3 regions of the Marinobacter sp. C1S70 genome follow, and region 2 is predicted to be linked to each of the others. Evidence: predicted binding sites of a transcription regulator. Region 2 holds the regulator's gene; each other region holds the start of a gene.
The links. The regulator sigma-54, encoded in region 2, starts transcription at its own class of promoters, with help from an activator protein. The targets are predictions, from matches to a motif close to ANTGGCATNNANNTTGCTNT.
Positions count from the first base shown of each region.

Region 1: Q669_RS18170 (ammonium transporter) is a predicted target of sigma-54. The motif match lies at 2,557-2,576, and genes of this name have one in related genera.
Region 3: flgA (flagellar basal body P-ring formation chaperone FlgA) is a predicted target of sigma-54. The motif match lies at 2,742-2,761, and genes of this name have one in related genera.

Region 1 covers NZ_AXBW01000084.1:101,765-106,021, reverse strand. Annotated here, with positions in the region: gene Q669_RS18180 (FtsX-like permease family protein) at 1-188, shown strand, start outside; gene Q669_RS18175 (lipocalin-like domain-containing protein) at 185-1,267, shown strand; gene Q669_RS18170 (ammonium transporter) at 1,279-2,487, opposite strand; gene Q669_RS18165 (flagellar motor protein MotB) at 2,717-3,634, opposite strand; gene pomA (flagellar motor protein PomA) at 3,637-4,257, opposite strand, start outside.
Region 2 covers NZ_AXBW01000027.1:9,760-14,016, reverse strand. Annotated here, with positions in the region: gene ptsN (PTS IIA-like nitrogen regulatory protein PtsN) at 1-342, opposite strand, end outside; gene hpf (ribosome hibernation promoting factor) at 431-739, opposite strand; gene Q669_RS09035 (RNA polymerase factor sigma-54) at 813-2,342, opposite strand; gene lptB (LPS export ABC transporter ATP-binding protein) at 2,531-3,256, opposite strand; gene lptA (lipopolysaccharide transport periplasmic protein LptA) at 3,234-3,800, opposite strand; gene lptC (LPS export ABC transporter periplasmic protein LptC) at 3,784-4,257, opposite strand, start outside.
Region 3 covers NZ_AXBW01000040.1:2,735-6,991, forward strand. Annotated here, with positions in the region: gene Q669_RS12090 (LysR family transcriptional regulator) at 1-889, opposite strand, end outside; gene Q669_RS12095 (CheR family methyltransferase) at 924-1,751, opposite strand; gene Q669_RS12100 (chemotaxis protein CheV) at 1,787-2,716, opposite strand; gene flgA (flagellar basal body P-ring formation chaperone FlgA) at 2,902-3,609, shown strand; gene flgM (flagellar biosynthesis anti-sigma factor FlgM) at 3,738-4,064, shown strand; gene Q669_RS12115 (flagella synthesis protein FlgN) at 4,072-4,257, shown strand, end outside.

The DNA of each region.
Region 1 (4,257 bases), on a different contig from region 2:
TCCAGCGCATCAATCCGCTGGCTTTTGGCTGGTCACTGCCGATGGCGGTGTACCCGGGGTTCTGGATCGAGCTGGCCGTGTTGGCTCTGATCATCGGCCTCAGCATTGCCTTGCTGATGCGCCTGCAGCTGCGTCGCCCGGCCTCGGCGCCGGAGTCCGCACACGGGCTGCAGGGAGGGGAACGATGAATCGTTTCGTTATCGTACTTCTGGCGCTGCTACTCACCGCCTGTGATCGAGCAGAAGAGCCGAGCGGATTCGCAGGCCTTGCCGGTGTGGCGGAATCTGAGCATGAGATTCAGTTCCTGCAGCCCGGGCCCGGAGACCGGCTGTCCTTCCCCGCCGATTTCGGCCCTCATCCCCAGCACCGCATTGAATGGTGGTATCTCACCGCGAATCTGGAAACCGAAAACGGCGGGCCGCTGGGTCTGCAATGGACGCAGTTCCGGCAGGCCTTGACCCCGAGGTCCGTTGAATCCGAACCGCCGAAGCCGGCACTTTGGCCTCTGGAGGCTGCCTGGATGGCTCACGCAGCGGTGAGCTACAGCGGTCAGCACCGCTTTGCCGAAAAGCTGGCCAGGGGTGACGTCGGGCATGCCGGGGCCACCGCCCAACCCTTTTCAGTCTGGCTGGATCACTGGCGCCTGAGGCCAGCGAGCGGACACGTTGGCTGGCGGCTGTCGGTCGCTACAGAACACTGGTCCTACGATCTGTTGTTGCAGCCGCAAGGTGATCCTGTGGCTCATGGTGACGACGGTTTCAGCGCCAAATCCGCCAGTGGCGAAGGCTCCATGTACTTCAGCCTGGTAGATCTGAAAATTGAGGGAACGGTTACCCTTGAGGGTGACACGTTGAGGGTGGCGGGCACTGGGTGGTTCGACCGGGAGTGGAGCAGCCAGTTTCTCAAAGCCGGACAGCAGGGCTGGGACTGGTTTGCCCTGCATCTGGATTCGGGGGACAAGCTGATGCTGTTCCAGTTGCGGGAAACACAACAGGCATTCCGCTCGGGTACCTGGATTCCAGCCACGGGCGAGCCGGTGGCGCTGGGGCCGGAACAGATCGGGCTGACCTCTGTGGGCCAGCCAGCCGGTTATCCGCGCCGTTGGCAGATAACCCTTCCGGCTTTCGACGTGAACCTTGAGGTCTCCGCGCCGGCAGGGGATTACCGGAATTCCGGGCTCTATCCGTATTGGGAGAGCCCGGTTTCCGTCACCGGAAGCCATTCCGGCGTGGGTTACATGGAGCTTACCGGTTACCAGGCACAATAAGGCCCGGAAACTCACTCAACGGCATTGGCACCGATACGGTGAATGCTGAGGTCGGCACCGTTGAACTCTTCTTCCTCTGTCAGTCTCAGGCCGCTAATGGTTTTGATGGCACCGTAAACGATGAGCCCGCCGGCAAAGGCCACGATCACACCGGCCACCGAGCCAATAATCTGCGACATCAGGCTGACGCCACCCAGGCCCCCGAGCGCTTCCTGGCCGAAGATACCGCAGGCAATGGCGCCCCAGACACCGCATACGCCATGCAAGGGCCAAACACCCAGAACATCATCCAGCCGCTCGATTTTCGCCTGTGCCCACTCGAACAGGTAGACAAAGATGGCGCCGGCCACGCCCCCGGTAATCAGGGCGCCAACGGGGTGCATCAGGTCTGAGCCGGCGCACACCGCCACCAGTCCGGCCAGCGGACCGTTGTGAATGAAGCCAGGGTCTTTGCGGCCGAGCAGCATGGAAACCAGAATACCCCCCACCATGGCCATCAGGCTGTTGACCGCGACCAGGCCACTGATGCCGTCCAGAGTCTGGGCCGACATGACGTTAAAGCCGAACCAGCCCACGGTCAGAATCCAGGCGCCGAGGGCGAGAAACGGAATGTTGGAAGGGGCAAAGGCCACGACCCGACCGTTGCGATAGCGACCGGTGCGGGCGCCGAGCAGCAGCACCGCAGCGAGAGCAATCCAGCCACCGACAGCATGCACCACAACGGAGCCGGCGAAATCATGGAAGGACGCACCAAACTGGTTCTCCAGCCAGGCCTGGAAACCAAAGTTCCCGTTCCAGATCAGGCCCTCAAAGAAAGGATAGACGAAGGCCACGATCAGGCCCGAGGCAATCAGCATGGGGTAGAAGCGGGCACGCTCTGCGATACCGCCGGAAACGATCGCCGGAATGGCCGCGGCGAAGGTCATCAGGAAGAAAAATTTGACCAGTTCATAGCCGTTGGCGGAGGTGAGTTCGGCGGCGCCATTGAGAAAGTGCCCGCCATAGGCGATGTAGTAGCCGATGAAAAAATAGGCGACTGCGGATATGCCGAAGTCGGTCATGATTTTAACCAGGGCATTGACCTGATTTTTATGGCGAACAGTGCCCACTTCCAGGAACGCAAAGCCGGCGTGCATGGCCAGCACCATAATGGCGCCAATCAGAATGAAGAGCGTGTTGGCGCTCTCGGTCAGGGTGTGTACGGCACTCGTGATATCCACGGGTTTTTCTCCTGAGTGTTTTGATTACGCGGCTTCTGATGAGCCGTTGTGCATTGTTGGGGTGCGACTTAAGCAAGTGCTGTTCCAAAACAATGCATATCAAGTACTGCAGGGGGGTTGGAGAACCTGAGGGCGCCGAGGGAGGTATTTATCTGCGTCAAAGTGCACCAGAGGCGTGCGCATCAAGGGCTTGTGCACCAATCTGGATAGGGCGCGAGGCAAGGTTTTACTACCAGGTAATCTCGCTGGGCGTATCCCGACCGGGCTCAATGCCAATAATGGCTTCCTGCGACTCGCTTTCGGAACGAATCAGCTCGCGAAGGCGCAGTTCCTGCTCTTCCATGGGCTCTGACAGATCGATAACGATTTCAACCCGCCGGTTCTTGGCTCGGTTTTCCGGCGAGGTGTTGGGTACCCGTGGTTCGGTGTCGGCCAGACCGGTCACCCGGATGCGGTCCGGAGTCACCTGCTCCCGAGCCAGCAGAACATTAGCCACCGCGGCGGCACGGGCTGCGGACAGGTCCCAGTTACTGTAGAAACGTTCGGTGCGGATGGGCACGTTATCGGTATGGCCTTCAATGGCGAGGTCGCCGGGCATGTCGGCCAGAACCTCCGCCATATCCAGAAGCAGGCCTTCGAATTCCCAGGTCAGTTGGGCTGAACCTGAGGCAAACGAGCCCTTCTCCTCAATGCGAATGATGATGCGGCGCTGATCTTCCGAGACGTTGATCCGGCCATCCATAATAGCCGGTTCCAGCACTTCAAGAATCCGGGCCATGTTGGCGTCCATCTGTTCCTGGATGGATTCCTCAATGGCTTTCTCTTCGGGGCTTTTCAGAGTCTGGATTTCGGGCTGTACGTCGGTGGTGGTCTGTTTGACTTCATTGACCACAGTGGGCTCTGGCGGCGCCGGCGAAAACTTGTCGAAGATCGGGCTGGTGCCCTGAGGGATCTCAAGCGCAGGCACTTCCCGCTGCACCCCGAAGGCCTTGGAGAGTTCACCGGCGATCTGTTTGAACTTCTGGGCGTCGATTTCCGAAAACGACAGGAGCAATACGAAAAAGCACATCAGCAGCGACATCAGGTCGGCAAATGTGACAACCCACGCAGGAATCCCGGGCTTTTCCTCTTCTGGCAAATCATCCATGTTTAACCGCCTGCCGTTTCCGCATCGCCGTTTCTGGCCCGCTCTTTGGGCGAAAGATAGCTGGACAGCATCTGCTCGATAATGCGCGGGTTGGTGCCTTCCTGGATGGCGACGAGGGCATCAATATAGAGCGATTGCATGCGGGCCTCCTCCGTCATGCGCAGGGACAGCTTGTCGGCAATGGGGGTAGCGATCATTGTGGCGATCATGGCGCCGTAGAGCGTGGTCAGCAGGGCTACGGCCATGGCCGGCCCGATAGACTTGGGATCTTCCATGTTGGACAGCATCTGCACCAGGCCAATCAGCGTGCCAATCATACCCATGGCCGGAGCCACATCTGCCATGGCGGTGAACACTTTCGCGCCCGACCGGTTGTGTTCCAGTGTCATCAGGCGTTCCTTGTTGAGGAGCTGCTTGATGGTGTTGCCGTCCTGTCCGTCCACCAGCATCTGAATACCCTGGCCCAGGAAAGGGCTGCTGACCTCCCTCCCTTCGATACCAAGAACGCCCTCTTTTCGAGCGATGCTGGCAATCTCCACCAGTTCTTCGATGCTGGCCTGAGTTTCGGGCAGTTTGAATTTGAACGCTCGGGCTGCCACCTTGAAGGCATCAAAAAACTGGGC
Region 2 (4,257 bases):
GGCTTCTTTGGGGACGATCAGTGCAAACACGAGATCTACCGGCTGGTTATCGATAGCATCAAAGTCTACCGGTTCCTCCAGAGTCATCAGCACGCCGATGACGCGGTCCAGGCCTTCCAGTCGGCAGTGGGGGATGGCAATACCCTCACCGATACCGGTGCTGCCCAGCCGTTCGCGGGAGACCAGATTGTTGAAGATCTGGGTGTCGCTGAGGATTTCATCCTGAAAGTGAATCCGTTCAGCGATGAACTCCAGCACACGTTTCTTGCTTGAGGCCGGCACCTTACAGAGGGTCAGTTCAGGGGCAAGAATATTGTCGATGGTCAGGGATGGCTCGCTCATGGATCGACTGCATGTCCGTAAAAAAAAGGCTGCGGCCGGTTAGCCCCGCCGCAGCTCGTTTCATGAAACACCCGGTAAGGTTCGCGCTTCAGCGACCGCCGTTACCGTGCATCCGGTCTACGTTCTTTTCCTTGTGCTTGAGGATCTGACGGTCCAGCTTGTCGACCAGAGCGTCGATTGCGGCGTACATGTCCTCATTTTCTGCCTTTGCGTGAATCTCACCACCAATCACGTGCAGCGTGGCTTCCGCCATCTGGCGCACCTTCTCGACCTCCAGGGTGACCTGGCAGTTACTGATGTGGTCGAAGTGACGCTCCAGCTTCTCGAACTTGGTGTTGACGTAATCCTTCAGAGCGGGAGTCAGTTCTACGTGATGGCCTGAAATGTTGAGTTGCATAGGCGTCTCCTGTTGTCATACTGCCGGCGTGCTTGCCGGCTTGCGTGCCAGTGCATCTTGCACCGGCGAAAGTTTAAACCAGGCGTTTTCGTTCGTTCGAGGGAGGAATATGCATGGCCTCCCGGTATTTGGCCACGGTACGCCGCGCCACGTTGATTCCCTGTTCCCCTAGCATGGCTGCAATTTTGCTATCGCTCAATGGCTTTTTCGGGGTTTCCTCGGCAATCAGCTTCTTGATCATCGCCCGGATGGCTGTAGACGAGCATTCGCCGCCCTCGGCGGTGCTGACGTGGCTGGAGAAAAAGTACTTCAGCTCAAAAATACCGCGGGGCGTGTGCATGTACTTCTGGGTGGTAACCCGGGAAATCGTGGACTCGTGCATTTCCACCGCCTGGGCAATGTCAGACAGGATCAGAGGCTTCATGGCTTCTTCGCCCTGATCCAGGAACCCTTGCTGGTGTTCAACGATGCGGGTGGCCACTTTCAGCAGGGTTTCATTCCGGCTTTGCAGGCTCTTGATAAACCATTTCGCTTCTTGCAGCTGGTCGCGCAGGTAGGTGTTATCGGCACTGCTGTCAGCCCGGCGGATCAGTGACGCGTAGCTGGCATTCACCCGGATACGCGGAGCGATTTCCGGGTTGAGTTCAACCCGCCAGCGGCCTTCGTGTTTGCGTACGATAACGTCCGGGATAACGTAATCCGGTTCGGCCCGGTCCACGACATCGCCAGGGCGAGGGTTCAGGCTGGTGATCAGGGCCAGTACCTGTTTCAGCTGGTCTTCCTTGAGCCGGCTGCGGCGTAACAGTTGCGCGTAGTCCCGGTTGCCAAGCAGGTGCAGGAACTGGGTAACCACCAGTCTCGCCTGGCGCAGCCAGGGGGTATCCGGTGGCAGCTGGTTGAGCTGAATCAGCAGGCATTCCTGGAGATCCCGAGCGAACACGCCGGGCGGGTCGAAGTGTTGCAGGCGGTGGAGTACCGCTTCCACTTCGTCCAGTTCCAACGGGTCTTCTTCGGTTTCGTCCAGCAGGCCTGCGTGAATGTCCTCAATGTCAGACGTCAGGTAGCCGCGCTCATCCACAGCATCCAGCAGCGCGTGGGCAATGGCCTGATCCCGCTCGCTCAGAGGCGTCAGGTTCAGCTGCCACTCGAGGTGATCCTGCAGGGTTTCGGTAGGCGAGTTCCGGGTTTCGAAATCCGATTCGTGCTCGTCTTCGCCTTTGCTGGCCGGAGCCGGGGCAGACTGGTAGATGTCGTCCCAGGCGGTATCCACTGGCAGATCATCGGGAATGTTGTCCGGAATATCGTTCTCGGACGACCAGTCAGGGCCGTTCTCGGTTTCGTCCCAGTCCGGGCTCGCGTCCTGGTGGCTGTCGTCCTGGTTGGCCTCAGAGCTGGAAGCTTCACTGTGCTCGTGCTCTTCGCGCTCGTCGCCTTCAGGGTGCTCATCGTCCTCTGAGGTTTCCAGCATTGGGTTGGATTCCAGCGCCTGCTGGATTTCCTGCTGGAGATCGAGGGTAGAAAGCTGTAGCAGGCGTATGGCCTGCTGCAGCTGGGGCGTCATGGTCAGACTCTGGCCCAGCTTAAGCTGTAATGAGGCTTTCATAACCATGGCTCAAGATCCATAACTCGTGGGCATCCCGGTTGTTGCTTTGCCGGCGCACAGGCCGAAAAAAATGTTGTACGCTGGTTACTTGCCATTGTCTGTGAACAGTATAAGCAAGTTTTTTGCCGAGTTTACTTGCTACAGATCATCAAAACAATCAGACCTCGGATAAACCCAGTTTTATCAGGTCAGAGCCGGAACTCATCACCCAGATATACTTCTTTCACCTGCTGGTTTGCCAGAATGGCTTCGGCATTGCCGGAGGCGATGATGTGGCCGCCGGAAACGATGTAGGCATTCTCGCAGATGTCGAGGGTTTCCCGAACGTTATGGTCGGTAATCAATACGCCAATGCCTTTATCCCGCAGGTGCCGGATAATGTGCTTGATGTCACTGACGGAGATAGGGTCTACGCCCGCGAAGGGTTCGTCCAGCAGGATAAACGCGGGCTCCATGGCCAGCGCCCGGGCGATTTCAACCCTGCGGCGTTCGCCGCCGGATAGCGCCATACCCACGCTGTCACGGATGTGAGTAATATGAAACTCTTCCAGCAACTCTTCCAGCTTGGCCTCCCGTTCCGCCCGACTCATGCCTTTGCGGGTTTCGAGGATGGCCATGATGTTGTCCCGCACGGTCAGTTTGCGAAACACGGAGGCCTCCTGGGGCAGGTAACCGATGCCCTTGCGGGCGCGCCCATGCATTGGCAGCGGGGTGATGTCCTGGGTGTCGATGGTGATCCGGCCGTGATCCGCAGGCACCAGGCCCACGATCATGTAGAAGCAGGTGGTCTTGCCGGCGCCGTTGGGGCCGAGCAGGCCGACAATCTCGCCGGAGCGAATTTCCAGAGAAACGTCCAGCACCACTTTTTTCTGCTTGTAGCTTTTTGCCAGATTACTGGCCCTGAGAACTGCCATCCGAACCTTTCCCGTCACTGGATTGAGCTGAATTACGAGGCTGAATCACCATTTCCACCCGGCCGGAGCCGCCGTCGGATGGCGTGCCGCCTTCCGCAGTAACAACGCGGCGAACAGTGTCGTAGTGGATGACGTCGCCCCGGAATACGTTGCCGTCTTGTTCAATAACGGCCTGGCGTTCAAAAATAACCAGGTTTTCATCGCCAGACCAGGTGATGTTCAGGGCCTTGGCATCGGTCGTGCCTTCGCCTTCCTGGCCGGGTTGCCGGTAATGGGCGGGGTTGCCGGCGGCTTCAATCCGGCTGACACCCTGTTGGTTGCGGTAAAGTACCACCCGATCCGCGTCCAGCCGGGTTTCGCCCTGAATCAGTTCGACAGCGCCGGTGTAAACGGCCGTTCCGGCGCTTTCATCCAGACGGGCCGAATCTGCACTGACCTTTATGGGGATATCGGAATCCAGGTTGAATGCCGATGCCGGGCCGGCCAGCAATGCCATGGCCAGAATCACTGGCCGGCAGAAAGATCGTTTACCTGACGGTTTCATATTGTCCCTCTACCCGGGAGTTGAGTTCGAGAATGCGTTCGTTGATCCAGGCTTTCATACCGGTGGAGCGGGTGACGCCGAAAGGCTCGGTGATGGTCACCGGCTGGTCGGTGTAGACGGTGCCGTTGCTGTTGTCCAGGGTCAGTGCCTCGGTCTCCAGAACGGCTTCGCGGCCTTCGGACTGTCGGGTCAATTGGACGTTCCCCGTAAGTTCCAGCTTTTCATTGTTCTGCTGAAGGCTACCTTCATTGGACTCAATGAGCCAAGGGTCGGGGCTGCCCTCACTGAAAAGCCGGGCTATCGGCGTATCCAGATGAGCCGTGCCGGTTGCTTCAAACTGCTCAATTCTGGGGCTTTTGAGATCAATCTGGAGGTTCCCTTGCTCATCCCAGGCGCGGTATTGGCCGCCGATCACAAAGCCGTCGGGCTCTGCGGGCCCCCGTAGTTCGCTGGCGGC
Region 3 (4,257 bases), on a different contig from region 2:
AGATCCCCTGACGAGCCTCACAGATTGCCCGCACACCCTCGTGGGCCAGCTTGCGGCTTCGGGTAACCGCGAACAGCTGGTCTGTCACTTCATCGAGCGAAGCAATCAAAGCCACCTGATACTGCCGGCACACCTCATCCTGAATCATCGTAGGGGCGGCGAATACACCAACTCCCTCGCGACCAAACACCTTGATAAGGGCGCTGTCATCGACTCGGGCAACCAGGTTCATTCGCACATTATTGAGGTTGAACCAGTGCATCAGTTTCTCGAAATACGGCGCATCGGTGGCGTTCGCCAGCAGCGGCTGGTGGTTGAGGGAATGAGGAAAACCGGTTTTGAGTTTCTCCGCCAGTTCAGGTGCAGCGAACAGACTGATGGTAGACCGGGACAACGGATGAACCGCAAACCGCTCAGGTGATTCAGCCTGGGGCATTCTGTCGGTCAGCACCACATCCAGCTCTTTGCGCTTGAGGCTCAGCAGGAGATCTTCAGTCCGGCCGGTCCGGCATTCAAGCTGCACGGGCCGGTTCAGTTTCATCGCGGGGTGAAGAAGGTAATAGGCAATCAGCTTGTGGATAGACGCCGATATGCCCGCAGACAGCGAAAGCGGCCTGTGTTCAGGCCCCGCCCTCAAGGTTTCAGACAACTGGCCGGTCAGCTCGAAGATTTCATCGGCATAACTGCGAACCATATGGCCGAGTTCTGTGAGTACCAGTTGCCGGCGCTCGCGGCTGAATAACCGGCCGCCCACCGCGCCCTCAAAGGTCGCAAGCTGGCCGCTGAGGGTCTGGGGAGCCAGGTCGAGTACCTCGCTGGCCCGGGCAATGGAGCCTTCGCGGCTAATTATCCAGAAATAATAGAGATGCCGGAGGTTCAGATTCTCCACATCGGTACCCTACTCCGCATTTAACAGTTCCCGGCTATTTTTTGCGATAGATAATGCCTGGATGACACTGAACCATTTCATAGAGGTTGGGAAGCCCGTTCAAAGACTCGGAGGCCCCGAGAATCAGGTAGCCCCCGGGGTTCAGCGCCCCATGCAGCCGGGTAAGGATGTCCTTTTTCAGATCCGCCGAGAAATAGATCAGCACATTTCGGCACATGATGATGTCGAACTTGCCCAGCATGTATCGGTCCAGCAGGTTCAATTCCTTGAATTCCACCATGGACTTGATTTGCGGGCGAATCTGCCACCCACCGTTGGCCGAGGGGGTAAAAAAGTGTTTCTGGCGCTCCGGGGAAAGCCCCCGGCCGATGGCGATCATTTCGTATTCGCCACGGCGGGCAACTTCCAGCACGCTTTTGGAGATGTCCGTTGCGGTGATTTTTACATCCCGTAGCTTACCAGGCCGGGTACGGCGGAACTCGTCCACCACCATGGCTACAGAATACGGCTCCTGGCCAGTAGAACAGGCGGCAGACCAGATTCTCAGGGGCTGGAGTGAATTTCGCTCGGCGAACTCCGGCAAGAGCTTTTCCTGCAGAATCCGGAACGGATGATTATCCCGAAACCACAGCGTCTCGTTGGTGGTCATCGCATCGATGACCACTTCGCGCAAACCCGCCCGACCAGGCCTCTGCAATCGTTCGAGAAGCTCTCCAAGGGAGTTCAGGCTGTTTTCTTCGAGTATCCGCCGAAGCCTGCTCTTCACAAGGTACTGCTTGTTATCACCCAGCAGAATGCCGCACGCATCCTGCAGGAACTTTTTAAAGGCTTCGTATTCCTGGGGCGTCATGTCCGCTTTCATTGGATCTCTTCGTGGGTGAAACCGTCAGCCGAGCACTAGTGCTGATCAATAATCTCCATTACTCGCTCGGCCAGCTCATCCGGGCTGAATTTCGCCATGAAATCGTCTGCGCCCACTTTCTGCACCATCGCCCGGTTAAAGACGCCACTCAGCGAGGTATGCAGCATGATATACATTTCTTTCAGCGCCGGATCTTCCTTGATTCTGGTAACCAGGGTGTAGCCGTCCATTTCCGGCATCTCAACATCAGAGATAATCAAAGACAGGTGGTCGCTTGCTTTTGAACCGTCCTGGGTAATCTCCTTGAGATACTGTAGCGCCTGCTTGCCGTCGTTTTTGGTAACCACTTCCATTCCGATAGCGGTCAAACAGCGCTCAATCTGCCTGCGAGCCACGGAAGAATCATCCACAACCAGCACGGGCAAATGGCCGGGAACCCGTTCCGCACTTCGGCTGACCAGCTCTTCCGTCACATCTTCCCTGAGCGGAGAAACTTCTGCAAGAATCTTTTCTACATCTATGATTTCTACAAGTTTATCGTCAATCTTGGTAACCGCCGTGAGGTAGACATCCTTTCCGGCACCCTTCGGTGGAGGCAGAATGTCTTCCCAGTTCATATTCATAATCCGGTCTACGCCCGTTACCAGAAAGCCCTGAGTTTTACGGTTGTATTCCGTGATGATCACGAAACTGGTGGACAGCTGTTCCTGCGGTATACCCGGCAAGCCAATCGACATACTCAGATCGATAATCGGAATGGTTTCACCGCGGATGTGGGAAACCCCTCGAACCACGCTCCGGCTGTTGGGAATCGATGACAGCTTGGGGCACTGAAGCACCTCTTTGACCTTGAATACGTTGATGCCGTACATCTGCTGCCCCCGTAAACGGAACAGCAAGAGTTCGAGCCGGTTCTGACCGACCAGCTGGGTGCGTTGGTTAACGCTGTCTAATACCCCTGCCATGATGCTTTACTCCTGGCGTGCCTATACCGGCATCAATATTGCTTAAATCATTGTAAGGTGGTTTCAGGCATGTCCAAGACAATTCTTTGACGCCTGCAGACCTGTTAAGGGTTAACGGCCCAAGAACCCGAATCCTTAACGAATTTCGACAAAACACACAGATACAGACAGCATAGGACAAACCGGTGCGTATGCGAATCATCTTTTTGGCTGCATTGTGCCTTTTACTGAGCCCGGTCACTCAGTCTTCAGAACGTACCACTGCTGAAACCATCCGTAACGCCGCCCAGACGTTCCTGGCAGAGTGGTCCAGAACCCTTGCTGCCGAGGGCTACACGAGCCGCTACGAAGTTGGCGCTATCGACAGCCGCATCGCCCTTGCTGCCTGCAACCAGGGGCTGAACGCCGAGTTTGCGGGCGATCCGCTACAGACCACCAGCCCGTCGGTCCTGGTTTCCTGCAGTGGTGAACGCCCCTGGAAAATGTACGTGACCACCAGCGTTGAGGTTCATGGCCCTGCCCTGGTAGCGGCTCGCCCCCTGGCGCGCGGGGAGCGTTTGACACAGGATCTGGTAACCGTAAATTCGGTTCAGATCAACGCCAGTCGCCGCGGAGTACTCACCCGCAAAGAGTCCATTTCAGGGATGATGATGCGCCGCCCGGTGAATGCCGGCACGGTAATGACCCCGGATCTCCTTGAAGCCCCCAACGCGATTGAGCGGGGCGATCATGTTATTATCACCGCGCGTTCAGGCTCATTTTCGGTGTCTTCTCGCGGTAAAGCACTGGCGAGTGCAGGGGTTGGAGAGCAGGTTCTGGTAGAGAATCTCCGCTCGTCCCGGACAGTCAAAGCCCGTGCGGTTGGCCCCGGGCGGGTCGAAATTCCGATGTAAGGCAGCAAAGTAGCAAAAGCGGCAAATGTTTTCCGTTTTGTAACTAAAGTATGGCGCGGATTTGCCGTTAAGTAGATATAAACCCGAATACGCCACTTTGATGTGGCCCCAGGCAAGCAGGTATTGATATGTCAGTTGACTTAAATGGAATTGGCCCAGGCCAGGTCAACACCACTCGCACCACGGCCGACAAAGCCACAGGCAACCAGGGCTCACAGGCGACAACTGGCGAACAAGCCAAGGCCCAAAGCCCCGCTGCCCGCGGTGAAAATGTGAACCTGAGCAATCAGGCAAAAAACCTGAAGCAACTTGAGCAGAAGCTGGGGGATTACCCCGAAATGGACGATGATCGTATCGAACAGATTCGTTCTGCTCTTGAGAACGGCACCTACAAGGTAGATGCTCAGAAACTGGCCCAGAAAATGCTTGAGATGGATAAAAGCATTTTCGGGTGAGTAAAGCATGAACGCACATGAACAGTTGAAAGCGATTCTTCAGGAAGATATCCGCCAGCTTGAGCTGCTGGCGGAACTTCTCCACCAGGAAAAATCCGTGCTCTCCTCTGCGGATATCCAGCCCCTGCAAGAAATGACCAGCCGGAAGAACCAGATTCTTGAAGGCGTTCGTGAACGCGCCAAAAAGAAAATT